3 regions of the Leisingera sp. M523 genome follow, and region 1 is predicted to be linked to each of the others. Evidence: riboswitches for the same ligand, from Rfam matches in the RefSeq annotation. Region 1 holds a riboswitch; each other region holds the start of a gene.

Region 1 (10,351 bases):
CGATGGGCAGCACCTGGCCAGGGATTATGATCCGGGACACGATGTCTGCGCCAATCAGGAACACCGCCCCGGTCAGCGCCGCGGCCGGCATCAGCCTGCGATGCCCGGGACCAACCAGGAACCGCGCCGCATGCGGGATCACCAGGCCGACAAAGCCGATCGAGCCAACGATGGACACCATCACCGCTGTGGTCAGCGCGGTGGCAAAGATCAGGATAACTTGCACCCGCCGCACCGGAATGCCCAGCGAGGCTGCTGAATCGGTGCCAAAGGTAAAGGCATCCAGCGCCCGCGCATGGAACCGGCAGACGACCCAGCCCGCCAGCGCCAGCGGCACTGCCAGCCACACATCCGGCCAGCGCACGCCGCCCATATTGCCCATCAGCCAGAACATGATGCCGCGGGCCTGATCGGCGTTGGCGGATTTGGCGATGATAAAAGCAGTCAGCGCGTTGAACAGCTGCGAGCCTGCAATGCCGGCCAGCACAATTTGCGCTGCCGCAGCGCGGCTGCCGCCGGCCCCGGCGGCCCGGGCCAGCACGGCAACAAAGCCAAAGGCCAGCAGCGCGCCGTTAAAAGCGCCAAAGGACAACGACAGCGCACCGCCGCCAAGCCCTGCAATGGTCACCGCAACCGCCCCGGTCGAGGCGCCGGCGGAAATGCCCAGGATATAGGGATCTGCCAGCGCATTGCGCAGCAACGCCTGCAGCACCACGCCCGCCACCGCCAGCGCCGCCCCGCAGGCCCCCGCCACCAGCGCCCGCGGCAGCCGGTAGCTCCAGATAATGCCTTGATCTATCGGATCAACCGGCAGCGCTGCCCCGGCCAGCTTATTGGCCAGAACCGACAGCACAAGGTCAGGCGCAAGCGCCGTTTCCCCGATCATTGCGCCTGCCAGAACCGCCGCAATCAGCACCGGCAAGGCCAGGCACGCGCCCTTGACGCCCTGCCATGTGATTGCAGCGGCTGCACTCACTGGCTGGTGCCGATCACGCTGAGTTCAGCAGCCAGATCCTCCAGCGCCGGAATGGCACGGATGGTGGCATCCATCGCCTGGGCGTCCATCACAACGATGCGGTTGTTCTTGACTGCATCCATCTGGCTCGCCACCGGATCATTGCGCAGGAAGTCCAGCTTCTTTTCATAGTCATCCGCGGCAAAGCGGCGGCGGTCCATGCGGGCAATCACAATCACCGTCGGATTGGCCTTGGCGATGGTCTCCCAGCCGACCGTTGGCCATTCCTCGTCGGTCTCAACGACATTACGCAGGCCCAGCTGCTGCATCATGTAACCCGGCGCGCCCTTCTGGCCGGCCACAAACGGGTCGCTTTCCATCTCAGGCGACGAGAACCAGAACACGGCAGAGGCATCTTCCAGCGCGACCTGCTGCGCCTTGGCAACCGCCGCAGCCTCGCGCGCCTTGTAATCGGCGACCAGTTCGGCGCCCTTTTCAGCCTCGCCAAAAATCGCCGCCAGTTCCTCGATCCCCTGATACAGGCTGCCGGTGGTGAACATCTGCGTGCGGGTGCCGTCGCCGCCGGTGGTGTTGTCTTTGCCGACGCAATCGGCGGGCATCACATAGGTCGGAATGCCGAGGTCATGAAACTGCTCGCGCTTGGCAACGACGCCTTCCGGGCCGACGTGCCATTCGTACTGCGCTGCCACCAGACCGGGGCGTTTGGCGACCACGCTTTCAAAGCTTGGGTCGTTGTCGGCCAGACGGTCGATCTTGGCATTCATGTCTGCGTATTCGGGCAGCACGTCGTTGAACCAGACCGAGGTGCCCAGCACCTTATCGCCCAGCCCCAGCGCGTAAAGCACTTCGGTCGCCGCCTGGCCAACCGTTACCGAAGACGCTGCCGGCGCCTCGAAGGTGACCGACTGGCCGCAGTTTTCTATGGTCAGCGGAAAGGTTTCGCTGGCCGCCGCAGCCTGTGCGGCAGCGATGAAGGAAAGGCCGATCAGGCCGGAACGCAAAAACATGATATTCGATCTCCATGTGTCAATGACCGGAGAACGGGTGAAAGGGCATTGACCGGTAAGGCTGAGGGTCTGGCCCCCGCTTGCGGCACCGGAAAACGGCGGCGCATCTTACCGGCAACCTCCCCGGACAACCCCGCCCGGTGTCTTTCGGTTTTCACCGGCAGGTCTCCTGACTGGCGGGTCAATGACTGTGCCGTCTTCCCGGACCGTTTTGGCCCAGTGACGTCATGGCACAGCTCTCGCCGCCTACAGTTGCGGGGGCAGTTCCGTTTGGCGCCGGCAGGCACCGCGGATTCCCTCTTAGCCCTTTCGGGACCGGTAATGCGCGGGTAGCGCATCCCTTTCGTTGCGGCAAGAAAAAGTTTTGATGCAGAGGGAATTCTGCAAACCGGGCGCAGCCAGAGCAACTGGGCCGCGTCTTGTCCGGATGACGGCCCTGCCCGGTTATTCGACCACGATCAGATCAGTATCCATCGCCTTGAGCATGTCCTTGATGGCCTGCGGCGGCTGTGCGTCCGTATAGAAGACCTCGAATTTTGTATCCTTGCCGACCGACACCGGTGCGCGCTTGTTGAACTTGTCATGATCGGCCACAACAATCCGGACCTGCGCATTGGCCGCCGCGACACGGGCCAGGTTAGCCTCTTCGAGATCATGCAGCATGAAGCCCAGTTCGGCATTGATCGCCCCGGCCGAAAAGATGGCAAACTGCACGTTCAGCCGCCGCACCAGATCCAGCGCTTCGGCCCCGAAGGCACCGCCGTCATGCGGGCGCAGCTCGCCGCCCGCCAGAAACACCCGGTTGTTGTTGCGCGAGGCCAGCGCATGGGCCACCAGCACGGAATTGGTCACCACAAAGAGGTTTGACCGCTGCCGCAGCTCCTGCGCTACATAGGCGGTGGTGGAGCCGACATCCAAAAAGACCGAATCCCCGTCGCTGATGGTCTTGGCAACCTCGATGGCCAGACGCTGCTTTTCTGAGGCGTGTGTGTCCATCCGGCTTTGCAGCGGCAGCTCGTTCACATCTTCAACCAGATGCACCCCGCCGTGCACCTTGCGGACCGCCTGGGCATCCTCCAGCGTGCGGATATTGCGCCGGATGGTTTCATTGGACACGCCCAGCCTGCCGGCCAGATAGCTGACCCGGCAGGACCCGCCTGCCTGTTGCAGCGCCCGCAGGATTTCTTCTTCGCGCTGATTGGTGGTTTTGCGGCTTTTGGTCATTGGGCCTCCTGTTGTGTTGCTACGCCAGAAAGCCACAAAAAACAACACATGAACCCTCGGATACCGCGCCTGTCCGCCTCAAAACCCGCTTTCCTCGAAGGAATTGTGGTTTATTGTGGTTTTTTATTGACTGATCGGCACAATCGCCGCACCATCATAACAGGCGACGCCAAGAATCGCACAAAATGCCACATATCAGGGAATTCCTTATGCTGAGAAACTTCAACGCTTTGGGAGCCGTGGCGCTGACAGCCGCCGTTTCCGCTTCATCCGCCTGGGCCGCCGAGTCCTCCGACCCGATCAAACTGACTTTGCACGACTGGTCCGGCCAGTTGATCAACACCAAGATCATGGGCAGCATCCTGCAGGAGGCAGGGTATAACATCGAATATGTCCAGGCAGACTATATCGCGCAGTTTGCCGGGCTGAAGACCGGCGATCTGCATCTGGCGATGGAAATCTGGGAGACCACCGGGCGCGAGGCGCTGGACGACGCGACAGCCTCGGGCAAAGTTGTCAATGCCGGCGAAACCGGACTGATGGCGATCGAGGAATGGTGGTACCCCGCCTATATGAAAGACCGCTGCCCCGGCCTGCCCGACTGGCAGGCGCTGAAGGACTGTGCCGAGGAATTCGCAACGGCGGAAACCTCTCCCTACGGGCGCTATGTCGGCGGCCCAGTCACCTGGGGCGGTTTTGACGAAGAACGCGTCGAGGCGCTGGAGCTGGAATTTGAAGTGGTTCACGCAGGCACCGACGCCGCACTGTTTGCCGAACTTGAATCCGCCTATCAGCGCCAGGACCCGATTGTCCTGTGGGTATATGTGCCGCACTGGGCGCCGGCCAAATACGACGGTGAATTCGTGGAGTTCCCGCCCTATTCCGCGGAATGCTACACCGATCCTGCGGCGGGGGTGAACCCGGATCTGGCCTATGATTGCGGCAAACCGCGCGGCCCGATCTGGAAAGCCGCTTGGGCAGGGCTGCCGGAAAAATGGCCGGGCGCCTATCAGATCGTGCAGTCCTACCAGATTACCAACGAAGAGATGAGCGCCATGGTCGGCAAGGCTGATCTGGACGGCGTTGATATCGATACAGTGGTGTCGGATTGGATGGCCGCAAACAAGGACCGCTGGTCCGGTTGGATCAGCAACTGATCTCACTCCCCGGGGCTGCTGCACGCTCTCAGGCAGCCCCGGCCTTTTCCCCTGCCCCGTCAATCAACCCGGCCGCATTCCGCGGACCGGTTCAGGAACCGCATTGATGACCCCCAAGACCAAACTCTCCTGCCGCAATATCTGGAAGCTGTATGGCGCCAATACCACGGCGTTTTTGAACGGCAACCCGTCCCCCAGCGGCGCGGAGATCCGCAAGGCGGGTATTATCGGTGCTGTGCGCGATGCCCGCATCGACATTGCCGAAGGCGAGATATTTATCATCATGGGGCTGTCCGGGTCCGGCAAATCCACTCTGGTGCGCTGCCTGTCGCGGCTGATCGAGCCGACCGGCGGCCAGGTGCTGTTTGACGGCGTGGATCTGCTGACCGCCAGCGCGCGTGAAATGATCGAAATCCGCCGCCACAAGATGGGCATGGTGTTCCAGCACTTTGCCCTGCTGCCGCATCTGACCGTCCTGCAGAACGTGAAGTTCCCGCTGACAGTTCAGGCCGCCCCCAAAGCCGAGGCTGAGGCCAAGGCCCGCGAGGTGGTGGAGCTGGTCGGCCTCAAGGGCCGCGAGGATTATTACCCGCGCGAGCTGTCCGGCGGCCAGCAGCAGCGCGTCGGCATCGCCCGCTCGCTGGTGACGGAACCGGATCTGTGGTTTCTGGACGAACCGTTCTCGGCGCTAGACCCGCTGATCCGCCGCGAGATGCAGGACGAGTTCCTGCGCCTGCAAGCCCGCTTGCACAAAACCATCGTGTTTATCACCCACGACTTTGAGGAAGCCGTGCGCCTGGCCGACCGTATCGCCATCATGAAGGACGGTGAAATCATCCAGATAGCCACGCCCGAGGAACTGGTGCTGAACCCGGCCACGGATTATGTCGCTGAATTCACCCGCCACATCCCGCGCTCCAAAGTGCTGACGGTGGGCGGCATCATGACCCCCGGCACCGGCGGCGAAGGCGACCCGGTGCTGCAATCAGCGCGGGTATCAGACGTGGCCGAACAGATTATCGCAGCGGACACGCCGCGCCCCGTCAGTGACGGCAGCGGCCGGATCGTCGGCAGTATCGGCCGCCAGGCCGTAGCCCGGGTGCTGTTTGGAACGGGGGACGCAGCATGAAGCCGCGCCTGTCGGCACAGGCTGCCACTGCCTGGGGGCTAGTGATGGCCACGATCCTGTTGGGCTGGTTCGGCCGCGACCTGGCCAAGGCGCTGGATGCACGCTGGCTGATCAAATGGCCCTCCGGATGGGTGATCCCGTTCAAAACCCATATCTCCGCAGGCATGACCTGGCTGGTCGAAGACGCGGCCATCGGCCCGGTGTCTTTTACAGATGCCACCCGCGCCCTCGCCTGGCTGATCGAACAGCCGTACGAGCTGATGCTGAGCCTGCTGGCGCATGGGTTTCTATTGGGTTCCGGCCCGGACCAGCAGATCTTGCTACCTGCCATCAGCTGGATTGCCGTCACCGCCGCAGCTGTTGCGCTGGGGCATTACTGCCGCAGCTGGGGGCTGGCGGCGCTGGTCGGGGCCTGTTTTGCCTACCTTGCCGTATTCGGGCAGTGGGACAGTGCCATGGTGACGCTGGCCTCGGTGGTTATCGCGGTGCCGATCGGTGCGGTCGGCGGGCTGCTGGCAGGCATTTGGGCTTACCGCCATCCGCTGGGCGAGCGCATCCTGTCGCCTGTTCTGGACCTGATGCAGACCATTCCGATCTTCGCCTATCTGGTGCCGATCCTGTTCATGTTCGGCTTTGGCCCGGTTTCGGCGCTGGTTGCCACCATAATCTATGCCACCCCGCCGATGATCCGCATCACCATTATGGCGCTGAAGGCGGTGGACCCGGAGATCCTCGACTTCGGCCGCATGGCAGGCACGACACAACGCCAGCTGATGTGGCGGGTGCTGGTGCCCTCGGCCAGCCAAAGCCTGATGGTGGGCGTCAATCAGGTCATCATGCTGTCGCTGAACATGGTGATCATCGCCTCGATGATCGGCGCGGGAGGGCTAGGCTTCGACGTGCTGGCCGCGCTGCGCCGTCTGGATATCGGCGCCGGTTTTGAGGCAGGCATTGCCATTGTGGTGCTGGCCGTCGCCGTGGACCGGCTGAGCCAGGCATTGGCAGAGCGGATGGGCCAGGTTCACCACACGCCGCCCGGAACCTTCGCTGCCCGGCACAAGCGCACGGTGCTGGTGCTGTCCCTGCTGGCGGTCACCTGGGTTCTTGGCCGCTTCTCGCCGTTGCTGCTGGACTATCCGGCCGGCCAGACCATCACCACCGGCGACTTTTGGAACGACACGGTTAAATACCTGAATGTGAATTACTTCGACATGTTTGAGGCCGTGAAGGTGTTCTTCCTCCACTGGTTCATGCTGCCGATCAAGAAGATCCTGCTGGGCCTTCCCTGGCCCTGGGCCATCGCCATGCTGACGCTGCTCGGCTGGCGCGCGGGCGGCTTCGGGCTCGCGCTGCTGTGCGGCGGGCTGTCGCTGCTGATCGTGGTCAGCGGCCTGTGGGCCAAGGCAATGGTGACGGTCTATCTTTGCGGTGCCTCGGTTATCCTGGCCACGCTGATCGGTGTGCCGCTGGGGGTTCTGGCGGCGCTCAACCGGCGCGCAGGCATCGCCATCAACCTGCTGATCGACACGCTGCAGACACTGCCCAGCTTTGTTTACCTGATCCCGGTGGTGATGCTGTTCCGGGTCGGCGATTTCACCGCGCTGATTGCCATTGTGCTCTATGCGCTGGCACCGGCAGTCCGCTATGCGGCCCACGGCATGCGCAGCGTCAGCGGCGAGCTGATCGAGGCGGGGCAGGTCTCGGGCTGCACCAAATGGCAGCTTCTGCGCCTGGTGCGCCTGCCGTTGGCGCTGCCGGAGATCCTGCTGGGCATCAATCAGACCATCATGCTGGCGCTGTCGATGCTGGTGATCACCGCGCTGGTCGGCACCCGCGACCTGGGCCAGGAAGTTTACATTGCGCTGACCAAGGCCGACACCGGCCGCGGCCTGGTGGCAGGTCTTGCCATCGCCTTTATCGCCATCATCGCCGACCGGCTGGTCAATGCCGGTGCCCGCGGCGCCCGCATCCGCTTTGGACTGGAGAGCTGAGCATGAGCCAATCCGATCTGCTGAACCGCATCCGCGCCCTGCCGATCTGGCAAGGTGAAATAGACGTCAAGCCGCTCGACGGCGGTATCACCAATGTGAATTGCCTGGTCGAGGACAGTGCCGGCAAATATGTGGTGCGCGCGGGCGATGACATCCCGCTGCATCAGGTGATGCGCTTTAATGAGCTGGCGGCCAGCCGTGCAGCCCATGCCGCCGGCCTGTCGCCCGCGGTGGTGCACACCCAAGACGGCCTGACGGTGCTGGAGTTCATCGAAAGCCGCACCCTGACTGAAGCGGACGTGCGCGGCCCGGCTATGCTGCCGCGGGTGCTGGAGCTGGTGAAATCCTGCCACCGCGATGTGCCCCGGCACTTGCGCGGCCCGGCACTGGTGTTCTGGGTCTTTCATGTGATCCGCGATTATGCCGCGACGCTGCAGGACCAGAACAGCCCGCATGCGCCGCTGGCGACAGAACTGGCTGGCATCGGCAATGGCCTGGAACAGGCCGCCGGCCCCTTTGACATCGTCTTTGGCCATAACGACCTGCTCTGCGGCAATTTTCTGGACGACGGACAGCGGCTTTGGCTGATCGACTATGACTATGCCGGTTTCAATTCGCCGCTGTTCGATCTGGGCGGGCTCGCCTCTAACAACGGGCTGTCGCAGCAACAGGAACAATGGCTGCTGGAAACCTATTTCGAAGCACCGGTGACGGACGCGCTGCTGCACCGCTACAGCGCCATGAAATGCGCCTCGCTGCTGCGGGAGACCATGTGGAGCATGGTCTCGGAAATCACTTCCGAAATCGACTTTGACTATGCGGCCTACACCGCCGGGAATCTCGCGCGCTTCCGTGCCGCACTTGACGACTTTCAAAACACCTGAGGACTGACATGACCGAACTCCCCTCAACTGCCAAGGCAGTCATCATCGGCGGCGGCATCATCGGCTGCTCAACAGCCTATCACTTGGCCAAACTGGGCTGGACGGATACCGTTCTGCTGGAGCGGAAAAAGCTGACCTCAGGCACCACCTTCCACGCTGCCGGGCTGGTCGGGCAGCTGCGCTCAAACGCCAATATCACCCAGCTCTTGGGCTATTCGGTCGACCTTTACAACAAGATTGAGGAGGAAACCGGCCTGGGCACCGGTTGGAAGATGAACGGCGGGTTGCGGTTGGCCTGCAACGAGGAACGCTGGACCGAAGTGAAGCGTCAGGCCACCACCGCGCATTCCTTTGGTCTGGAGATGGAGCTGCTGACCCCCAAGGAGGCGCTGGACTTGTGGCCGCTGATGGATATCTCCGACGTGATCGGCGCCGCCTTCATGCCCACCGACGGCCAGGCCAACCCGTCCGACATCACCCAGGCGCTGGCCAAAGGCGCGCGGATGGCCGGGGCGAAGATATTTGAGGACACCAAGGTCACCGATATCGAGATCAAGGACGGCAAAATCCGCGCCGTGATCACCGAACATGGCCGGATTGAGTGTGAAAAGGTGATCTGCTGCGCCGGCCAATGGACCCGTACCTTTGCCAAGCGGTTTGGTGTCAACGTGCCGCTGGTGCCGATGGAACACCAGTATATGGTGACCGAGCCGTTCGAGGGCGTGCCGTCCAACCTGCCCACCCTGCGCGACCCGGACCGGCTGACCTATTACAAGGAAGAAGTCGGCGGGCTGGTGATGGGCGGCTACGAGCCGAACCCGATCCCCTGGGCGAGGGACGGCATCCCCCAGGGCTTCCACTACACGCTGCTGGACAGCAATTTCGACCATTTCGAACAGCTGATGGAACAGGCGCTTGGCCGGGTCCCGGCGCTGGAGCATGCCGGTATCAAGACCCTGACCAACGGGCCGGAAAGCTTTACCCCCGACGGTAACTTCATCATCGGCGAGGCGCCGGAGCTGCAGAACTTCTTTGTCGGCGCGGGCTTCAACGCCTTCGGCATCGCCGCGGGCGGCGGTGCAGGCATGGCGCTGGCGGAATGGGTGAAGAACGGCGAGCCGCCGTTCGACCTGTGGTCCGCCGATATCCGCCGCTTTGGCCGCCCGCATTTCGACACCGACTGGGTCCGCACCCGCACGGTCGAGGCTTACGGCAAGCACTACACCATGGCCTGGCCGCATGAGGAACACGACTCCGGCCGCCCCTGCCGCAAGTCGCCGCTTTACGACACGCTCAAACGCCAGAGTGCCTGCTTCGGCGAAAAACTCGGCTGGGAGCGCCCCAACTGGTTCGCCGATACCGCCAAAGGGGAAACGCCCAAGGACGTCTACAGCTTTGGCCGCCAGAACTGGTTCGAGGCGGTGGGCCGCGAACATAAGGCCGTGCGCGAAGCCGCGGTGCTGTTCGACCAGACATCATTCGCCAAATTCGCGCTGAAAGGCCCGGATGCGCTGGCCGCGATGAACTGGATCTGCGCCAATAACGTGGACAAGCCGGTGGGCGCGCTGATCTACACCCAGATGCTGAACAACAAAGGCGGCATCGAATGCGATCTGACCGTGGGCCGGGTGGCGCATGACGAGCTCTACATTGTCACCGGCACCGGCTATGCCACCCATGATTTCGACTGGATCCGCCGCAACATTCCCGACGGCATGAACTGCCAGCTGTTCGACATCACCTCATCGAACGCGGTGCTGTCACTGATGGGGCCGAAGGCGCGCGATATCCTGTCCGCTGTCACCCGCGACGATGTATCAAACGACGGCTTCAAGTTCGGCACTATCCGCACCATCGGCATTGCGGGCTGCCCGGTTCAGGCGCTGCGCGTCACCTATGTGGGTGAGCTGGGCTGGGAGCTGCACCTGCCGGTGGAATACGCCCAGACCGTCTACAATGCGCTGATGGAAGCCGGGCTTCCGC
Region 2 (10,351 bases), 1.8 Mb from region 1:
ACCCTGCCCCAATTTTTTCCGTCAGCTTTCCATCGCCCTTTGATCTGAATTGTTTGATGCCTGCCGTTGCAGGTCCTAACGGCGTCAAAGCCAGGACTGCGGGCTTCTGCCAGTCCAAGCGCAAGTGCCTGGGCGGCCTCTACTTCTGCAATTTCACCAGTCACGCCAAGCGGCTTGTTAAAATTTCGATAATATTCAATGGCTAAGGACTTCACGTCAGAAAGAATTTCGGACTGAGAGCGAACTTTAGGGATATCACCCATCCTCGAACGGGTCCCATTCATCCTCCACCTCGGGCAGGGCCTCGGCGGCGACTTCTGCGGCCAGCTCCTGCGCGGTGCGGATGCGTTTGATCTTTGCCTTGGGGAAGCTTTCCAGCACCGCCTGCACCAGCGGATGGGCGGCGGCTTTCTCGCGCAGGGCGTTTTCAGCTGCGTCTCGGACTTCGGCAATGGTGGCCGCGTCGCCGTCGGGCGCGATCGACACCACCCAGCGCGCACCGGTCCAGTTTTGCAGCGCCGTGCCAAGCCGCGCCGCCAAATCGCGCGGCGCCTGCGAGGACGGGGTGAATTCGATCCGTCCCGGCTGGTAGGAGACCAGACGCACGCCGCCCTCGACCTCGACCAGCAGTTTCACATCGCGGTTGGTGCGGATCAGCTCGACCACATGTTCAAAGGACGGATAGCGCGCCAGTGCTGAGCTGACCTGCGGCGCCAGTGCCGCCATAGTGCCGCCGCCGCCATGCGCCACCGGCGCGCCGCCTGCGGGACCAGGTTGGCCGCCATAACCGGCGGGCGCGTTGCCGCCTCCGCCGCCCAGAGCCGGGCCGCCCATGCCCTGCATAGGCACTCCGCCGCCAGGGCCATTCGGCGGCGGCGGCGGGGTGTCCTGCAGCTTACGGATCAGTTCTTCGGGGCTGGGCAGGTCGGCCACATGGGTCAGGCGGATCACCGCCATCTCGGCGGCCATCATCGCATTGGGGGCAGCGGCGACTTCCTCCAGCGCTTTCAGCAGCATTTGCCACATCCGGGTGAGGACGCGCATCGCCAGCGCATCCGCCATTGCCCTGCCGCGGGCGCGTTCATCTGGGCTGACGGTGGGGTCTTCGGCGGCATCCGGCGTGATCTTCACCACCGAGACCCAATGGGTGATCTCGGCCAGATCGCGCAGCACCGCCAGCGGGTCGGCGCCCTCGGCATACTGGCCGCTGAGTTCAGTCAGCGCCGCCGCCGCATCGCCGCGCAGGATCATGTCCATCAGATCCAGAACCCGGCCCCGGTCAGCAAGGCCCAGCATAGCGCGCACCTGGTCGGCGGTGGTCTCTCCGGCGCCATGGGAAATCGCCTGATCCAGCAGTGAGGTCGCGTCGCGGGCGGAACCTTCGGCGGCGCGGGTGATCAGCGCCAGCGCATCCTCGGCGATCCGGGCGTTTTCAGCGCCGGCAATCTTTTGCAGCAGCGCGATCATCACTTCGGGTTCAATGCGGCGCAGATCAAACCGCTGGCAGCGCGACAGCACCGTCACCGGCACCTTGCGGATCTCGGTGGTGGCAAAGATGAACTTCACATGCGCGGGCGGTTCCTCCAGCGTCTTCAGCAGCGCATTGAAGGCGCTGGTCGACAGCATGTGGACTTCGTCAATGATGTAGATCTTGTAGCGGGCCGAGGCGGCGCGGTACTGCACGCTGTCGATGATCTCGCGGATGTCGTTGACGCCGGTGCGCGACGCCGCGTCCATCTCCATCACATCGACATGGCGGCCTTCCATGATCGCGGTGCAATGCTCGCACTGGCCGCACGGATCAGTGGTGGGGCCGCCCTGGCCGTCCGCACCGATGCAGTTCATGCCCTTGGCGATAATCCGCGCGGTGGTGGTTTTACCGGTGCCGCGGATGCCGGTCATAATAAAGGCCTGGGCAATCCGGTCAGCGGCAAAGGCGTTTTTCAGCGTCCGCACCATGGCGTCCTGCCCCACCAGATCGGCAAAGGTTTCGGGCCGGTATTTACGCGCCAGAACCTGGTATTGGGATTGGCCGGATGCGCCGGAGGTGCCGCTGGGGGTATCGTTCATGATGTCTCGTGCCGGATTCGGGATGCGGGGTGTTTCGCGTTCCGCGCAGGGTATTGAAGCGCAGCCCGTTCGTCCACCGCCGATGGGGCCGTCCCGGGGCCGCAAAAGAGCTTTGGGATTGCCTGCTTAACGCTTAGGCTGCGAAGGCAGGGGACTGCGGGGGAAATGCAGGAACGCAGCGGCTAAGGAGGCGGTATGCGAACTGAGGATATCCCGGAACCTGCGGCGCAGGACGGCGCGGCGCCGGCAGGCCTGACCATCCACGCACTGTCAGCAGGCGGCGGTATTCTGGCGCTATGCCCGCTGCCCGGGGCGGGAGGCGATTACCGCAATGACCTGATCCAGATCTATCAGTGGAGGCCGGGGCTGGTCATCTCAATGACCACCGAGGCCGAGCATGCAGCAGCCGGGGTGCCGCGGCTGGGGATTGATATTCAAAGCATGGCCTGCCGCTGGCTGCACCTGCCGGTGCCGGATTTCCAGGTGCCGCCGCCCGCTGTGGCGGTGAAATGGGCGGCGGCCAGCCGGTCTGCACGGCAAGCACTGTCCGGCGGCGGCCGGGTGCTGGTGCATTGCAGGGGCGGCTGCGGGCGCTCCGGCATGGCGGTGCTGCGGCTGATGATCGAATGCGGCGAAGCCCCGGCGCAGGCGCTGATCCGGCTGCGGGCGGTACGGCCCTGCGCGGTCGAGACGGAGGAGCAGCTGGATTGGGCCTGTGCCGGTGCGCAGGCTGCCGGGCGGTGACCAGCGCCGCCACTGGGGCTAGTCGAAGCTCAGATCAAAACCTCTACCGATGATAAAAGGCGCCCGGAAGTTTTCACCATGAAAATAGTAAAGCCCCTGCTCCGCATCTTTCACAATGGCATAGTAGCCCCATTCCGGTGTGTTCCATAATCCGGACCAGCTGGAGCAGTACTGGCCGTCTTCGATTTTATAACGTGCTTCCGAAGGGGCGGCGTCGCCTTGCTTGATCCAGAGCGTCAGTCCGGACTCCGAGAAATACTGGCGGGTATGGCTCTCGAAATGCAGCCCTTCAATCGTTTTCCCGGTCAGCAGGTCCATGATCTCTCCGGTGGACAGCGGCTGTTCGGCGGCGGCAAATGTTGCGCAGGCACTCATGACAGCACAGGCCGGCAGAAAGGTCTTAAACATTGGCAATCCCCTTGCATAAAGTCTGAATACCGGGAATTGCCTAGAGCCGATCAGGCAGACGGGCCAGCCTGATGCCGAACACATTTCTGTCAGCCGGATATGTTTCGGGCCGCAGGGAACCGCACCAGCCCGTTCGGGTTGCGGATCACAGTGCCATCATCCGCTCTGCTTCCCGCGCGTTCACCGTTTTCGGCAGCGCCTCCATCAGCGCGCAGGGGCGGGCGTCCAGTTTCGAGGCCGCAAAACCGGTGCCGTCGCGGCTGAGGATGGCATCGGCAAAGCGGTCCAGCCCCTCGCGCGGCGCCTCTTCACCGACACCGCAATACAGCCGGATCCGGTCGTGGCCGGCGGCAAACTGCGCCGGGCAGCTGCGCGGGCAGCCGTCCAGTGCGGTGGTGCCGGTGATCTCGAAATCGTCTTGCGTCAGCGGTTTTGCCTTGGTCATCGCCTCGGCCAGTTTGGTGATCATCCGCTGTGCCGCGGGGCAGGGGCGCCCCAAATACTTGCAATCTGTTGCCGCATAGAAATGCGTCTGGTCGGTCCACATCATATCTGCGCCCTCCGCGCGTGGCACGGGGGTCATGGGGACAAGAGACCGGATGAAAGACGGATCACAGCCGCCGCAGCCATCAGACCCTGTCCGGACACCCCGCCCGGGTTCGAGTTACACGTCTGATGGCAGGTCTCCTGACTTGCGGGTCGATGCTTTCCCGATCCTTCCCGGCCTCGTTTCGAGGGCCAGTGGCTCTATCGGGGTCGCTCGCCGCTTACAGTTGCGGGGGCAGTCTCGGACTGGGCCAGCTTGCGCAGGCCGCACCGTGTTCCCTTTTCATCCCGGACACAAGATTCTGTGGCACGGGAACCATCAGCACAAGCGGTAGCGGTTGGGTGCCCGAGTCGTCAATTGTTTTTCTGCATCTGCAAATACAGCCCCCGGATCACATCCGAGTCGCGCCGCACCCGGGCCAGCTGCCAGCCGCCCTGCAGCAGGATGTAGAAATTCTCCGCCGCCGCGCGGGCCTCAGGTTCGGGCAGGCCCAGGCGGCGGGCGTGGCGGGTGGTTTCAGTAATCCAGCCCTCGAACAGATGCGCGGCGTGCTGGTGGAACGCCTCGTTCTCCGGCCCTTCGAACAGGGTAGCCGAAACCGGGCAGCCGCTCCATTTTCCTTGTTTGTCAAACAGCTTGGCGAGTTTGTAACAGACCGTCTTGGCCCCCTCCCGAAAGGTGGGCGCCGGGGTGAAAGATGCCTCTATCAGCAGCAGCATCTGCCCTGACGCCCAATCCGCTGCGGCCAGGGCCAGATCGGATTTGCCACTGGGGAAATGGTGATAAAGCGAGCCCTTGGGCGCCCCCGCCTCAGCCAGCAGTTCCGCCAGCCCGGTGCCGCTGTAGCCCTTGTTGCGGAACAGGCCGACGGCGGCGCGGATCAGCCGCTCGCGGGTTGGGGGCAGGCTGGTCCCGCCTGCCTTGGCTGTCGTTACGTCATTCATGGCGGCAACTTGACAGCATTGGACCGATTGGTCCAGAGATGAATTAGACCAATCGGTCTAGGTCAAACGACTCAGGAGGCTGCCATGCTGGACAAAAGCGCAGAACATAACGCGGTTATCCGCGAGGAGGCCCTGCGGTTTGCATCTGGCACCCACATGCTGGCCGGGCGGCTGTACCACCCTGCGGGGCCGGCGCGGGCAGCAGTGGTGCTGAATGGCGCAACCGGGGTGCCGCAGCGCTTTTACCGGCATTTCGCGCGCTGGCTGGCAGCAGAGCAGCAAGTGGCCTGCCTGACCTATGACTACCGGGATTTCGGAGACTCGGCGCGGGGCCATCCGCGCCATTCCGACGTAACAATGGTTCAATGGGCGCTGGAAGATCAGCCAGCCGCCAGGGCCGAACTGCAACGGCACTATGCGGGCGTGCCGTTGTGGGTGATCGGCCATTCTCTGGGGGCAATGCTGATGCCCCTGCAGGATGGCCTGAAGGACGTCGCCCGCATGATCGTGGTTGCGGGCGGCTTGGTGCATCACCACGATCATCCCTGGCCCTACCGCGCGCTGGCGCTGGCTTTCTGGTTCGGCCATGTGCCGCCATTGGTCCGTGCCTTGGGCTATCTGCCCGGGCGCGCGGTGGGGTTCGGGGCCGATTTGCCTGCCGGAGTGTACTGGCAGTGGCGGCGCTGGTGCACCACGCCCGGCAGCTACCTGCCGGAAACCGGCTTGGCCTTGCCGCGGCCCAAATGGGCAGGCACCGGCGTGCCGGTGGATTTGTATGCGATGGCGGATGACGGCGTTGTGCCGCCCGCGGCCGTTTGGCGGCTGGGGGACGTCTTTGGCGATGTGCCGCAGCGGCGGACTGTGCTGGTGCCGCAGGAGGCGGGCGTGCAGAAGATTGGCCACCTGGGCGCCTTTGCCCGCGCCAATGCGGCCCTGTGGCCGCGGCTGCTGCCGCCGCAATAGCACGGCGCCCCGCCAAACCTTGGGATCAGGCGGAGCGGTTCAGCCGTTCCTCGGTGATCCGGGCATAGTCGGCCAGCCGCAGCTTGAACCGGCGGGTGAGGTTGCTGCGGGCCAGTTTCAGCGATTGCACCAGCAGCCGGCCGGTCAGGGTGGTCGGCGCCAGCTTCAATTGCACCGACATCCGGGTCCGCCGCGGCGACAGCGCCAGCAGCTCAACCTCAAGCTGGCCGTCCAGGCCGCTGCCGCTGCCGGTCAGCGCCAGCCCGGTGACCGGGGTATAAGACGCCAGCGTCAGCCTGATGTCGCGCTGCTTGCCGCGAAACCGAAAGCCGATATCCCAGGCCAGGCCGTTTTCCGGATGGGCGGTGTCGCCGGTCCGCTGCACGTCGATGCCGCGCCGCAGGGCCGAGCGCTCCAGCAGTCCGAAATCGGAGACCGCGCCAAAGACGTCGGCAATCGGGGCTTCGATATCTTCTTTGCTTTGAAATTCCATGCGCGCCTGCTTTGGTTGCGCTGCCGTGCCGGCGCGCCGTTTTCGGCAATATGCTATTTAGTCCAGGGTGTCCGCAAGCCAGTTCTTGAGCAGAAAATGCGCAATTGCCCCCTGACGTGACGGCTTTAGAACCGGGTGTTCGCCGGCAAAGACCGTCATCATGTCCTGGCGGCTGACCCACAGCGCGTCTTCGATCTCAGCCGGGTCGATGGTGATCTCCGTGCTCAGCGCCTCGCCCGCGCAGCCGAACATCAGCGACATCGGAAAGGCCCAGGGCTGGCTCGACAGGTAGCTGACCCGCCCGACCTGCACGCCGGTTTCTTCAAAAGTTTCGCGGCGCACGGCTGCTTCCAGCGTCTCACCCGGTTCGACAAAACCTGCCAGCAGCGAATACATCCCCTCGGGCCAGCCGGGGGACCGGCCCATCAGCACAGCATCGCCATGGGTGATCAGCATGATCACCACCGGGTCGGTGCGTGGGAAATGAGGTGCCTTGCAGGCGGGGCAGATCCGCTGCCAGCCTGCCTGCGCCAAATCGCTGGGCGCGCCGCAAGCTGCGCAAAACCGGTGGCTGCGGTGCCAGGCCAGCAGCGCCTTGGCAGTGGCAGCCAGTTCCGCCTCCAGCGGTGTGAGGCGGGTCATCACCCGGCGCAGCTCGGCAAAGACTTGGGACGCGGGCAGATCAGGGTGCTGCTGCTCGCTGGCATCGGCAAAACTGCTGAGCGCTTCCTGATCCAGGATTTCGGGCTGCCAGCCGCTGATATCACAGGCAAAACATGGCGCGCCGCCGGGTGCCAGGCCAAGAAACAATGCGGCATCCTTGCAGCCAGCGGCCAGCGGATGCGCCGGATCGGTCCAGCCCAGCCCGCAGGGCAGATGCGCATCTGTTTCGCGCCGGGTCAGCGGCTTGCCGCGCCACATCAGCAGCACCTGGGCCTCCGGGCTGATCCAGGCCGCTTCCAGCGCTGCGGTATCCGTACGCAGATGGGCCGCCCGCTCCAGCCCGCCGCCGCCGCCGAATGTCACTTGTTCTGCGTGTTTCATTGCGGCTCTCCTTTGGCTGGCTGCGGTTTCTTTTGGGTGCCATGGATGAAATAGCGCCATCCATGGCAGCGTGCCGCAGGCGTTGCCAGCAATCGGCAGCGATCTGCGCTTGCCTGTCACTGCACCGCCACACCTGGCGGGTGGGAATTGCGGCTTTTCACTGCTGGGCAGGGCGCGCCGGCCCCTTTGAAGCCTCGGCAGCAGGAAAAAATCAAATGCAGCAAAAAGGGTTCTTTGCAAATCGTTAAAACGCTGATTCAAATAGCCGCAAAACAAGAACGGCACCAAATGGTGCGGGAAGGAGCGGCAGCAGGCAGTGTCAGCGGAATATCGGACATGACAAGCGGGGCGCGCGCCTCGCAATCCCGGGCCACCACCGGGCTGCTGCACGTGCTGGCCACTACGGACCTGCACTGCAATCTGCTGAGCCATGATTATTATGCCGACCGCCCGGACGGGGCTATCGGCCTGTCCCGCGCTGCCACCTTGATCAACCGCGCGCGGGCTGAGGCTGACCGCCTGGGCGCGGCCTGCCTTCTGGTCGATAACGGCGACGGCTTCCAGGGGTCGCCGCTGGGGGACATCGTGCCGGGCGCCAAAGGCCCCCATCCATTGGCGCGCGCATTCCGGTTTTTGAAATATGATGCCGTTGGACTTGGCAATCATGACTTTGATTTCGGCCTGGAGGCGCTGGCAGGCGTTCTGAAAGACGTGCCATGTCCGGTGCTGTGCTCAAGCCTGACGGCGCGGCAGCCGGATCTTCGGCTGCCATTTGTACCCTGGGCGGTGCTGGAGCGGGCGGTGCCTGGCTGCCCCGGTTTGCGACCGGTCCGGATCGGGCTGTTTTCAGTGCTGCCGCCGCAGACCCTGATCTGGTGCGGCAAGGCGTTGCAGCAGCAACTCGCCGCGGGCGGCATCGTTGAAACCGCCGCGGCCCAGGCCCGGCAGCTGAAGGCCCAGGGCTGCGATCTGGTGCTGGCGCTGGCGCATACGGGAATTGACAGTAACGCCGGGGCGGGCCGCGGCGAAAATGAACTGGAGCAGCTTGCCGCACTGACGGAAATTGATGCCGTTGTGGGCGGCCACACGCATCTGACGCTGCCGGATTCCGCGCATCCCTTTGCCAAACCCGTCGTGATGCCCGGAGCGCATGGCTCGCATCTGGGTATTCTGAAGCTGAAACTGGAGCATCACAGCGGGGCCTGGCGGCCAGCCGGCGGCTCGGCCAACCTGCAGCCGGCGGGCCGCCACCGGGAAGCCGGGGCAGCCCAACCGCTGGTGCCGGAGGACCCTGGTTTTACGGAGGCGCTGGCAGAAGACCACGCGCGCACTTTGCAACGTATGCGCCAGCCCGCGGGCTACAGCTCGGTTGCGATGCATTCCTATTTTACTTTCTTCGCGCCGGATCGCGGCCTGGCACTGGTGGGCAGCGCCCAGGCTGCTGCTGTGCGGCCGTTGCTTGAGAGTGCCGCCGGAAAAAGCCTGCCGCTGCTGTCGGCTGTTGCACCGTGCAAATTCGGCGGCCGCTCCGGGCCGCATTTTTATACCGACATTGCGGCCGGGGATCTCTGTGCCCGCAATATCGCTGATCTGCAGGTCTTCCCCAATGAATTGCGGGTGGTCGAGGTCACCGGTGCTCAGCTGCTGGACTGGCTGGAAATGTCGGCAGGGCTGTTCAGCCGGATCACGCCGGGCAGCTCCGGGCAGCTGCTGGCCGACCCGCAGCGGGCAGGGCATAATTTCGATGTGATTTTCGGGCTGAGTTATCAGATAGACCCAGTCCAGCCGCCACGGTTCTCGGCAGCGGGCGTGCGGATCAATCCCAGCGCCCGGCGGATCCGGAACCTGTGCTGGAACGGCCGGGCGGTGGATCCTGCCCAGCATTTTGCGGTTGCGGCCAACAGCTACCGGGTCAGCGGCGGCGGCAGCTTCAGCATGCTGCGCGAGGCCAAAGAACTGCCATTGCCGCCGATGCGGATCCGCCAGGCAATCCGCGACTATATCGCCGGGCGGCTGCCCGCCGATCCGCTGGCAGAGGCACCCTATCCCTGGCAACTGGCGCCGGTGCCCGGCACCCGCGCGGTTGCCGTTACCGGGCCGGGCGCCATCGGGTATCTGGAGGAACTGCCTGCCGGGCTGGCTGAACCGCGAGGGCACAGCAGCGGCGGCTTTCTGGAATTGCAGCTGCAGCTTTAAAACGCAGAAGGCAGGGCAGGCGGGGCACTTGCCATTCCCGGCGGCGGCGCTTATATCGGGATTCGAGAGGTTGGCGCGGGCAGGCGCCTCGCCAACCTGGTCAGATCCGGAAGGAAGCAGCCACAACGAGCCCCGCTTGGGTCGATGTCCAGCCTCTCACTTTATCCCGCACAGAAGAAATGCAAGGTGGTTCTCCCGCCCGCCCCGGCGCAATCAAAGATTGCCCCGCGGCCGTTGGGCCGGGCGCCGCGCTGACGCGCGGCGGGGTGCCGCTTCTTTCTGGTTTGAAATACCCCGGGGTGAATTGGCCGTAAGGCCAAGAGGGGCAGCGCCCCGCCCCGTCCGGTTTCGTGCCTCAGAATCTGCCGTTGTTCGCGGGATAGACGCCGAGGATTTCCACATTGGTGGTGAAATAGCTCAGCTCATCCATTGCCAGCTGCACATTGGGATCTTCCGGGTGACCTTCGATGTCCGCATAAAACTGCGTCGCAGTGAAGGATCCATCGACCATATAGCTTTCCAGCTTGGTCATGTTGATGCCATTGGTGGCAAATCCGCCCATCGCCTTATAAAGCGCCGCCGGAATGTTGCGGACTTGGAACACAAAGCTGGTGATCATGCTGTGGGCGCCGCGGCGGCGGAAATCCGGCTCCGGCGACATGATCAGGAAACGGGTGGTGTTGTCGCCGTTGTCCTCGATGTGGCGGGCCAGCACCTCCAGCCCGTAGATCTCGCCCGCCAATTCGCTGGCCAGCGCCGCCACATGCTTGTCTCCGGCTTCCGCCACATCGCGGGCGGCACGGGCGTTGTCGGGGCTGATCCGGCCGGTGATGCCGTGCTCGCGCAGAAAAGTCCCGCATTGCGGCAGCAGCACCAGATGCGATTTCGCCTCGCGGATGTCTTCCAGCCGGGCGCCCGGCACCCCCAGCACATTGATATGCA
Region 3 (10,351 bases), 1.8 Mb from region 1:
TGCAGCGCGATCAGGGCCTTGCCTGCGCGCAGGGCCTTGAAATGAAAGGCACCATCACGGCAGTCTGCGTCTTCGTCCGGGGCGCCCCAGGCCTCTGTCAGGGTGTTTTGCAGGTCTTGCGGCAGGCTGGCGAGGGCTGCGCGGTAGTCTTCCAGTGGGACGCTGAGGGTCTCATCCATCAGCCGCAGGCCGGTGTTTTCCTGCGGCTCAACCGTATAGCCCTGGTCCCACAATTCGCGCAGGATCTCGTCACAAGAGGCCAGCGCGTCGAGGCCGACGGCATGGGCAAGGTTGTGGTCGCGGCCGGGATAGGTGGAGAGGATCAGGGCAAGGCGTTTGTCTGCGTTGGGCAGTGTGCCAAGGCGCAGCCAGCCGTCGACGCGGTCAACAGCGGCTTTGACGCGATCCGCATCGGCGCGGTGGGCAAAGCGGGAATACTGCAGGTCCGGGTCTTTCCGGCCCGGGGATTTGAAGCTGACAACGCCTGCGAAGATGCGACCGTCGACTTCGGGCAGCACGACATGCATGGCGAGGTCGGCGGGCGACAACCCCCGGTCGGCCTCGGCCCAGTCTTTGCGGCGGGCGGTGGAGAGGGCGACCTGGAACACCGGGCAGCCGGTGGTGCTGAGCGGCGAGGCGCTGCCGTCGGTGCCTTGGGCCGAAAACGCGGTGGCGTTGATGATGGCGGCAGGGGACAGCGCGGGGAGAGTTTCGCGCAGCCAGTCAGCGGCGGCGGGGGCCTTGAGGCTGGCGGCAAAGAGGCCATAGGCGGCGTATCCGCGGGCGCGCAGCTCAGCAATCAGCGCATCGACTGGACCGGTGTCGGCGGCGGTGAGGTAGGAGCGGTAGAAGCTGACCAGCACCAGCGGTTTGTCTTGCGCGGGCAGATCCGCCAGCACGCCTTTGGCCGGGTCATAAAGCCCATGCTGCGGCATGGATTTGAGGCCCAGCACAGGGCCGGCATAGAGGCCCGCAGCGAGCGACAGCTGGGCGAGGGCGGCCTGGGCGGCAACGGCGCCGCCGGCGTCGCACAAGGCCTGCAGGCGGCGCAGGGTGGAGACGGGCAGGGTGGACAGCTCATCCAGCCTTGCATCCTCGCGCCCGTCAGCAGGCAGGATCGCCAGGGCAATGCCCTTGCGGCGGGCGAGGTCCTGCAGGGTGGCGAGGCCATAAGGCCAATAGCTTTCACCGCCGATCAGGCGGACCAGGATGCCTTTGGCGCCTTCAAGTGTCTGTTCCGCGTAGACGTCGACCGAGAGCGGGTGCTTGAGCGCGACCAGATTGGCGACGCGCAAGGAGGGCAGCCTGCCGTCCGCGCGATGCCAGCCCGCCGCAAAAGCGCCGAGGTCGCTGTCGGAAAACGACAGCACCACAAGATCGCCGGGCGTCTGCCCGAGATCCTGCGGGGTATCGGTCTCATCAAGGCCGTGGCTTTCGCGGAAGACGACGTGCATGGATCAGGCCTTTGTTGTCTGGCAGGCGGCGGGCGCTCTGAGGGCTGCGCCCAAGCCTGGGAGGGTGCGAATGCGCCCTCCCGTGGGGAGGGTCGGGCGCAGCCCGGCCTGCGGCCGGGCGGTGTCATCTGAAATGATGCGCCAAACCCGCATAGCTTCAGGCGCCCAGTGCGGCGCGGATGGCCGGGGCGTCGATGTCGTCATGCTCGGCAATGACCACCAGGGCGGTTTTGCGCGGCTGCGCGCCCCAGGGCTGATCGTATTGGGCGCGCAGGCGCTCGCCCACGGCTTGTACCAGCATCCGCATCGGCTTTCCTTCCACCGCCACATAGCCTTTGACGCGCAGGATGTTGCGCTCGCGGGCGAGTTTCACGATGGCATTTTGCAGCGCTTCCGGGTCGGATACTTCGCCCATTTCGACAACGATGCTTTCAAAATCGTCATGCTCGTGGTCGTGGTGGCCGTCGTGGTGGCTGGGGCGGGCGTCCAGATCATCCTCGGCAGCGGCGCCCAGGCCCAGGATGATGCGCGGGTCGATGACGCCTTCGCTCATCGGCAGGATCGGCAGCTTGCGCGGCGCTTCGGCCTCGATCACCGCGCGGGCTTTTTCGACGCCTTCGTCGCCGGCCAGATCGGCCTTGGACAGCAGAACGATGTCAGCGCAGGAGATCTGGTCTTCGAACACTTCGGACAGGGGCGTTTCATGGTCGATGCTGTCGTCCGCCTCGCGCTGGGCCTGCACGGCGTCCAGATCGGGGGCGAACTGGCCCTTGGCCACGGCCTCGGCGTCCGCCAGGGCAATCACCCCGTCGACGGTGATGCGGGAGCGGATTGCGGGCCAGTCAAAGGCTTTCAGCAGCGGTTTCGGCAGGGCCAGGCCGGAGGTCTCAATCACGATATGGTCCGGTTTTTCGGGCAGGGCCATCAGCTGTTCGATGGTGGGGATGAAGTCATCGGCCACGGTGCAGCAGATGCAGCCGTTGGCCAGCTCCATGATGTTTTCCGCCGGGCAGTTGTCATCGGCGCAGGATTTCAGGATGTCGCCGTCCACACCGGCGGTGCCGAATTCGTTCACGACCACGGCCAGACGCTTGCCCTGCGGGTTTTGCATCAGGTGGCGGATCAGCGTGGTTTTGCCAGCGCCCAGAAAGCCGGTGATGACAGTGACGGGGATCTTGTTGAGATCGCTCATGATTACTCCTCGGAGAAGAACTTGGCCGGCGGGATGCGGGCAACAGATTGCTTGCGGAAGGTTTGCGGGCGCTGGCGCCAGGGTACGACGCCGTCAGCGGTGCCGGCATAAGCCGCCGCGCCTTCCAGAATTTCGGGGACATGCTGGTCCGGGTCGAGGTCGCCGTAGACATAGGTCCAGCGTTCCGCGCCGCCGATCAGTGCAACAGCGCAGCCGCGCTTGCACGACGACAGGCATTCGACGCCACGCAGACGGACGCCTTCGGGCATTCCGGCCTCTTCCAGGGCTGCGTGCAGGATGGCACCGGGGCGGGCGGCCTCGGGGTCGGTGCCCTCGCGGCGGCAGGTGAGGCATACGGTCAGCGTGACCGGTCCCGGGGTGCTGGCAGATTGGCCTGCCATGTCGTCAGCCATTGGCGCGTCTCCTGTCGCGGCAGGGCGTGCGGGATGGCCGAAAAGGGGCCAGTCGTGCGAGCCCCTTACCCGGTCGCAGAACACCCCGTCTGCCCGTTGATCTCTCCTTCGCTGGCAGGTCTCCCGGCTTGCGGATGCCAAGGCGCAGGGCCTTGCCGGCCATCCTGCCTTCCCGGGGATCACCCAGTGGCATGGCGGCCTCATCCGGTCACGGTCGCGGGGGCGGCTGTGCTTCGGCCCGAAAGCCTTCACATTCCCTCTTCGCCTGTTTTCACAGGAACCAGCTGAACCCCCTTGCGCTATCGTGCCCTTCTTTGTCAAGACATGGGTCAAACAGCTGGAGAGCCCCCAATGAGCGAAAAGTCTGAAACCGGCATCTCAGAAGAAGAAGCCGCCCGTCATACGTCCAAGATGGCCAAGAAAAAGGCCGCGCGCGACCGGATGATGAAGACCAAGGAGGGCGAGAAGGGACTGATTATCGTCCACACCGGACCGGGCAAGGGCAAATCCTCCTCCGGGTTCGGGATGATCATGCGCTGCATCGCGCATGGGATGCCGTCCGCCGTGGTTCAGTTCATAAAGGGCGCCTGGCAGACCGGCGAACGCACGCTGATCGAGGAGAACTTCAGCGATCTCTGCCAGTTCTACGCGATGGGCGAAGGCTTTACCTGGGAGACACAGGACAAGGCCCGCGACATTGCCGCCGCGCAGAAGGGCTGGGAGAAGGCCAAGGAGATGATCCTGGATGAGCGCAACACCATGGTGCTGCTGGATGAGATCAACATCGCGCTGCGCTATGACTATCTGGATCTTGAGGAGGTGCTTGAGTTCCTGGTGGAGCAGAAACCGCCGATGACCCATGTGGTTCTGACAGGCCGCAACGCCAAGGAAGAGCTGATCGAGATTGCCGATCTGGTGACCGAGATGGGGCAGATCAAGCACCCGTTCCGCGCCGGTGTGAAAGCGCAGAAGGGGGTGGAGTTTTAATCCCTTTCAGGCTGCAGTATTGAGCGGGCTTGAGGTTTTGCGCTTTGCTTCGCAAATCGCCGGGGGGCGGGGGCGCTGCCTTCGGCAGCGCCCCCGCCCGGCCCAACGCTTTTCAGGGAACCTCTGGTTCATTGAAAAGGGGCGGGAGTGCCCCGGCCTTTGAAGTCCGGACTGTTAGCGCATGCGGAATTAAGCTGCCAGCCGGGCGGCCTTCTCGCTGATATAGGCATCGACCGCTGCGCGCTGGCCTTCATCCAGGCGCAAACCCAATTTAGTGCGGCGCCACAGGTAGTCGTCGCCTGAACGCACCCACTCGCGGGCAATTGCCCAGTCGAGTTCCCGTGCGGTGATTGTTGCGCCGAAATCCTGGCCCAGATCAGCGGCGGATTTGGTATCGCCCAGCACCTCCCAGGACTCCAGCCCGTAGGCGCGGATCAGCCGGGCGGCCCAATAGGCGCTCAGGAACGGATAGTCCGCTGCCAGCTTGGCTTTTAGCGTCTCCACATCCGCCACCGCAAAATCACCGCCGGGCAGGGCCACGCCTGCGGTCCAGTCCGACGGCAATTGCGGGAAAACCTTGCCGATTTTCGCCAGCGCGGCCTCGGCCAGCTTGCGGTAGGTGGTGATCTTGCCGCCAAAGACATTCAGCAGCGGCGCCTGTGCTTGATCCAGCGTCAGCACATATTCGCGGGTGGCCGCGGTGGCCGAACTGGCCCCGTCGTCATACAGCGGGCGGACGCCGGAATAGGTCCAGGCGATATCCGCGCGCTTCAGTGGCTGTTCGAAGTATTGAGATGCAAAATCAATTAGATAATCCTGCTCGGCCTCCGTGCAATGCGGTTTGGTCACCGGATCCGGATGGTCGGCGTCCGTTGTGCCGATCAGGGTGAAATCCTGCTCGTAAGGAATGGCAAAAATGATCCGCCCGTCGGTGCCCTGAAAGAAATAGCAGCGGTCATGGTCGAACAGTTTTGGCACCACGATATGGCTGCCGCGCACCAGGCGGACGTTTTCGCGGCTGTTCTGGCCCAGTTTTTGCTTCAGCACGTCGGCAACCCAGGGTCCGCCTGCATTGACCAGCATCTTGGCCCGGTGTTCCTTCTCCTCGCCAGTGGCGTGATCCTTCACGGTGACAACCCAGTGATCAGAGTGGCGCTGGGCTGACAGAACCTCGGTCCGGGTTAGGATTTCGGCGCCGCGCGCCTGTGCATCGCGGGCGTTCAGCACCACAAGACGGGCGTCCTCAATCCAGCAGTCGGAGTATTCGAACGCGGTCTGAAACTTGTCCTTCAGCGGCCTGCCTGCGGGATCGTGCGACAGGTCCAGTTTCGCCGTGCCAGGCAGGATGCCGCGTTTGCCCAGGCTGTCATACAGAAACAGCCCCAGCCGGATCAGCCAGGCGGGGCGGCGGCCGCGGGTCCAGGGCATGAAGGTGGTAAGCAGTTTCGACGTCGGTGTTTCGCTGTCAAAGCGCATGTCCTTGTGGAACGGCAGCACAAACCGCATCGGCCAGGAGATGTGCGGCATCGCCTTCAGCAGCACCTCGCGTTCGATCAGCGCCTCACGCACCAGGCGGAATTCAAAGTATTCCAGATAGCGCAAGCCGCCGTGGAACAGTTTGGTCGAGGCAGAGGAGGTGGCGGAGGCCAGATCGTTCATCTCTGCCAGTGTCACCGACAGGCCGCGGCCCGCCGCGTCGCGGGCGATGCCGCAGCCGTTGATGCCGCCGCCGATGATGAAAAGGTCCGTAACAGGCGTGTCAGTCATTTTCGCTGCTTTCGTTTTGTCCTGCGGTCAGGATCCGGGTGCCTGCGGCCTGCGCCGCCTCGGCAAACTCATTGGGAACGGGGCGGTCGGTGATCACCACGTCCAGCTCTGCCACATCGCAGATCCGCACCGGAGCAGAGCGGGCGAACTTGCTGCCGTCGCAGACCAGCACACGCTGGCGGGCGTTTTTCAGGATCGCGCGGGCAACCGAAACCTCGCGGGCGTCGTGGTCCATCACGGCGCCGTCGGGATCCAGAGCCGAGGCGCCGATGACGGCGAAATCGACCTTGTAGCGGGACAGGAATTCAACCGCGTCCTCGCCCACAATAGCGCCGTCGCTTTGCCGCACTGTGCCGCCGGCCAGGATCAATTCCTTGGCCTGGCCGCCCATCATCAGGTTGATAATGTTGATATTGTTGGAAATCACAGTGAGGCCGCTGTGGCCGGAAAGCGCCCGCGCCACCTGCTCGGTTGAGGTGCCGATGTTGAGGGTGAGGGAGCAATTGTCTGGGATCAGCTCAGCCGCCAGCGCCGCCATCGCCAGCTTGTTGCCTGCGTTCAGTTTGCGCCGGTCCTCGTATCCCTGGCTGGCGGCAGAGCTTATCCGGACGGCACCGCCATGCACGCGGGACAAGGCGCCGCGCGCAGACAGGTCGCGCAGGTCTGCGCGGACCGTCTGTAAAGATACGCCAAAGCGCTGGGACAGGTCGTCAACCTCGACCCGGTCCTGCCGGTTCAGCAAGGTGATGATTTCGTTCTGACGGGCCGTGGCATCCATTTGCTTTCCTTTCACCGCGATTCCATAGCGGAGTACGGATGGAATGTCACCTTGTGTTTTCGTTATGAGTTCGACGATACACAAAACGAAACGGCACGCGGTTGCGGACACGCCGGGACTGCTGCCAGGCTGTGTCTTCTCAGGTGAGCGGGATCAGGTGATTGTCCCAGGCCAGATCCGACCGGTGCAGCGGGTGTTTGCCGGATGCTGAAACCCCGAAAAACTGCCCGCTGCCGGTGCTTGCGGTAAAGCCGGCATCGGACATTACAAGGCCGCAGACATCCGTCATGCGGTGCTCCTGCAGCAGATCCCCGGTTCCGGTATCCATCACCTGCAGCACCCCGCCGCGCGGAGAGGTGACACCGATCTGCGCTCCGTCCGCTGAGAAAGCGATGGAGCCGCCATAGCCATTGAGGTTCAGCACCCGCGGGTCGCCATCGGCCATCAGGCGGGGCGTGCTGCCGGGCTGGTGCAGGCCCACGATAGGCAGGGCTTCGCCCGGATCCCCCTGCCATTGCATGGCAAAACCAACGGTGCCGTCGGCACGCATGGCAAGGTGACGGATGGAATTCAGATGCAGCTCTTGCGGCAGTTCCATTTGCGCCTGCAGGGTGCCGTCAAAGCCCAAGTAACTGAGGTTCGGGCGCATGTCCGGAAGGTTCAGTTTGGCGCGGCCGCTATCGGGGTGGGTCTCAATGCCGCCATTGGCGATGACCAGTCCCGGCGCGTCCCGGCGCAGCAGCATATCGTGCGGGCCAATGCCGCCGGAGGCGAAGGCGGCAATGCGCTTGTAGCCGTCCGTTGCATCCCAAACGCCGATCACACCGCGTGCATTCCCGAAATCGTTTTCGGTGGTGAACAGGCGGCTGCCATCGGGGGAGAATGTGCCGTGGCCATAGAAATGATGCCCCGCAGGCGGCTCCAGCCGGGCGAGGGCGGTGCCCGTGCGGCAGTCAATCACATCGGCAAAGCGGCCGGGGCGGCGGGCGAATGCCACGGCTTCGGGCCGGACCGGATGCGCCGCGGCGGCATGGCCGCGGGCCGGCAAAGGGTGGCGGAACAGGATTTCGCCGTTTTCTGTAAGACCCGCTAGCAGGAAGGTGCCGCTGGCGTCCTTGCCGGCAGACAGAAAAGCGGGGCTGCCGGCGTTGGCCCAACTGGCCTGCGGGGCCAGGCCTGTGGCCAGAAGACCGGCCAAAAATCCGCGGCGGGTGGCCATATCAATCGCCGTCCAGGGAATTGAAGCCAGCCGCAACACCCAGGGCCGGACCCAGTTCCCCGGACACCAGCGCGCGCAGGTTTATGATCTCCTGCTGCAGGGATTCGATGCGGAAGCGGCTGGCGGGATCCGCCACGCCGGCAAAGACCGGATCGTTCAGGGTCCCGGCCTTCTTGCGGGCTTTAGCAAAACCGGCAGTGATCTTGGATTGCAGATCCGCGCGGCTGTCTGTCAGCGCCAGGGCCAATGGCTCCAGCGCGTTCAGCGAAACCAGCACATGGCGTAGGCTGCGCCCCGAACGGCGGGCCTCGGCGCGGTTGGGGCGCGGGCGGTCAAAGGTGCCGAGCGGGCGGCCCAGGCGCATGTCGTCCAGTACTTGCAGCCCTGTGCTGAGCGCCTTGAGCAGTTCCTGAGTGATTTCCTCGTCACTTTGGTAGCGGTCCGCGGGGCTGTGCATTTCGGCGGCGTAGTTCTGTTCCCAGTCCGTGTTGATGGATTGAGCCGTGGCCGCGATGTCGATGCTGATGGCACGGGTCAATGCACATCGGTAATCATCGCTGCCCGCGGCGGAGAGCTGCGGATCATACAGCAGGTATTCCAGCGCATAAAAGCCGCGGGCCGCGATGGAGTGGCTGGCGAATTGCGCCGGGTCAGAGATGTCCGGGTCTTCGCTGCGGATCAGATTGCCTAGCGCCTTGGGCGTTTTGCTGCGGCTGTCGGGCCAGAAAGCCAGCGCAAAGGCGCGGCTGTCTGTTTCGGTTGGGCCAAAGCGGTAATGGCTGGCGGCGATCCAGGCATCGAAGGCGGCGCCATAGGCCGCGCGCAAGGGGGCGGATTGCGGATCGCAGTCCGTCTTGGCCGTTTCCGCCAGAGCTTCGGCGTCCTCTGCAAGCTCCTGAAAGGCGGGGAGGATCAGCTGATCGGTAATGCTGCTGGACAGCTCCGACGCGGCAACAGGGGCTGCGGCGAGTGCAAAGGCCAGGACGAGGGACGGAGCAAGAGAGGGGGTAGGGACGCGCATCAGAGGCTCTCCAGAAAGGCGATCAGGGCGGCGCGGTCTTCCGGCGGCAGCTCCACCACGCCGGTTTTGGCCGCCTCTGCCTCGCCGCCGTGCCACAGGATGGCCTCCAGCAGGGTGCGGGCGCGGCCGTCATGCAGGAAGGTGGCGCGCGGCGAGACCTGCTGCGTCAGGCCAATCCCCCACAACGGCGCGGTGCGCCATTCGCGACCCGTCGCGCGGGCCTCGGGGCGGTTGTCGGCCAGGCCTTCACCCATGTCGTGCAGCAACAGGTCGCTGTAGGGCCAGATCAGTTGGAAACTCTGCTCGGGGCGGTCCTGCAGCCGGTGGGTCACGTATTTCGGCACGTGGCAGGACGCACAGCCGGTGCCGTAGAATACCTGTTTTCCGCGCAGCACCTGAGCGTCGCCGGTGTTGCGCCTTGCGGGAACGCCGAGGTTGCGGCTGTAGAAGGTGACCAGATCCATGTTCGGCTGGTCGATTTCGGTTTCACGGGAATCACCGCCGCCATGCGGGGCGATCCGGCATGCGGTTTGCAATTCGGTGCACTCGCCCGCATGGGCCGGGAACAGCGGGGTGGAGATGCCGATATCGCCGGAAAACGCGCCGGCGGATTGTTCGTGAACGGTCGGCATTCCGGCCTTCAGACCAAAGCGGCCCAGCATGACCCGGTTGAATTCACGCGACCAGACCAGATTGGCGCGGCCTGAAATGCCGTCGCCGTCTGTGTCACCCTCATCTGCATGGGCAAGGATATCGGCGGCGGGGATCGCCTCCAAGAGGCCAAGGCCGATCATCGGCGGGGCGACGCGGGGGCTGAGCATGGCGCCTTCGGCCAGCGGGCCGTAGCCGAGGTTTGCAGCCGTGTAGCTGGGACGGCGCAGGGTGGCCGTTTCACCGCCGCTCAAGGCAACTTCGAATTCCTCGTACTCCACTTGCAGCTTGTACTCCGGCGCGATGCCGGGGGCGGAGAAATCCTGCAGCTGGCTGCCATAGTGCGGATCGGGCGCGGTGCCGATGTAGTCATGGACTTCCTGCAATTCCGCGGGAACCGGGCCGGGTATGGAAACCCGCAGGAACATGGTGGTGGAGGTGTAATCCGGCTGTTCCGGCACATGGCCGCGGCCGTCCTTCAGGTGGCAGCGCTGGCAGGAACGGGCGTTATACAGCGGCCCAAGCCCGTCGGAGGCCAGGGTGGACGCGGGCGAGAACACCCAGATCTTCTTGAACAGCCCGTTGCCCAGTTTGAACTCCAGCTCCTGCTCAAAGCTGAGGTTGGCAGAGTGCTGGGAGAACGCCTCGTCATCTTCCCGTGCCCGCACAGTGGCGGCACCAGCGGGCAGGTTCTCGAAGTGTTCCGGCGCGGAAAAATCCGTGGCCGGAGCGGTGACGGCCTCAATCCGGGCGCGCTCGGCGTCAGTGCGGGGAAGGGGGGAAAGATGCGGTTCTGCCTGATACTGGCTGGCCAGATCCAGCGCCGCAACGGGGGTGGCCGCCGCAAATGCGGCAGCCAGAAACAGTTT

The links. Region 1 has a riboswitch for cobalamin ahead of K3557_RS03715 (ABC transporter substrate-binding protein). Riboswitches for the same ligand answer to the same signal wherever they lie in the genome.
Positions count from the first base shown of each region.
Region 2: linked by a shared signal. The riboswitch ahead of K3557_RS15240 (hypothetical protein) and the one ahead of K3557_RS03715 (ABC transporter substrate-binding protein) in region 1 are both predicted to bind cobalamin.
Region 3: linked by a shared signal. The riboswitch ahead of K3557_RS12810 (DUF1636 domain-containing protein) and the one ahead of K3557_RS03715 (ABC transporter substrate-binding protein) in region 1 are both predicted to bind cobalamin.

Region 1 covers NZ_CP081036.1:776,107-786,457, reverse strand. The annotation lists gene K3557_RS03720 (iron ABC transporter permease) at 1-976, opposite strand, end outside; gene K3557_RS03715 (ABC transporter substrate-binding protein) at 973-1,983, opposite strand; cobalamin riboswitch at 2,125-2,318, opposite strand; gene K3557_RS03710 (DeoR/GlpR family DNA-binding transcription regulator) at 2,428-3,207, opposite strand; gene K3557_RS03705 (ABC transporter substrate-binding protein) at 3,417-4,364, shown strand; gene K3557_RS03700 (glycine betaine/L-proline ABC transporter ATP-binding protein) at 4,471-5,493, shown strand; gene K3557_RS03695 (proline/glycine betaine ABC transporter permease) at 5,490-7,484, shown strand; gene K3557_RS03690 (phosphotransferase) at 7,487-8,368, shown strand; gene K3557_RS03685 (FAD-dependent oxidoreductase) at 8,377-10,351, shown strand, end outside.
Region 2 covers NZ_CP081036.1:3,082,257-3,092,607, reverse strand. The annotation lists gene K3557_RS15260 (DUF6998 domain-containing protein) at 1-263, opposite strand, end outside; gene K3557_RS15255 (DNA polymerase III subunit gamma/tau) at 256-2,070, opposite strand; gene K3557_RS15250 (protein-tyrosine phosphatase family protein) at 2,266-2,814, shown strand; gene K3557_RS15245 (hypothetical protein) at 2,833-3,222, opposite strand; gene K3557_RS15240 (hypothetical protein) at 3,368-3,772, opposite strand; cobalamin riboswitch at 3,882-4,104, opposite strand; gene K3557_RS15235 (TetR/AcrR family transcriptional regulator) at 4,123-4,713, opposite strand; gene K3557_RS15230 (serine aminopeptidase domain-containing protein) at 4,798-5,676, shown strand; gene K3557_RS15225 (SRPBCC family protein) at 5,702-6,169, opposite strand; gene nudC (NAD(+) diphosphatase) at 6,227-7,213, opposite strand; gene K3557_RS15215 (5'-nucleotidase C-terminal domain-containing protein) at 7,550-9,409, shown strand; RNA gene ffs (signal recognition particle sRNA small type) at 9,473-9,571, shown strand; gene K3557_RS15205 (prephenate dehydratase) at 9,765-10,351, opposite strand, start outside.
Region 3 covers NZ_CP081036.1:2,587,538-2,597,888, reverse strand. The annotation lists gene cobN (cobaltochelatase subunit CobN) at 1-1,454, opposite strand, end outside; gene cobW (cobalamin biosynthesis protein CobW) at 1,612-2,646, opposite strand; gene K3557_RS12810 (DUF1636 domain-containing protein) at 2,649-3,059, opposite strand; cobalamin riboswitch at 3,155-3,359, opposite strand; gene cobO (cob(I)yrinic acid a,c-diamide adenosyltransferase) at 3,411-4,046, shown strand; gene glpD (glycerol-3-phosphate dehydrogenase) at 4,236-5,813, opposite strand; gene K3557_RS12795 (DeoR/GlpR family DNA-binding transcription regulator) at 5,806-6,591, opposite strand; gene K3557_RS12790 (DUF1513 domain-containing protein) at 6,731-7,810, opposite strand; gene K3557_RS12785 (imelysin family protein) at 7,812-8,831, opposite strand; gene K3557_RS12780 (di-heme oxidoredictase family protein) at 8,831-10,351, opposite strand, start outside; gene bfr (bacterioferritin) at 10,350-10,351, opposite strand, start outside.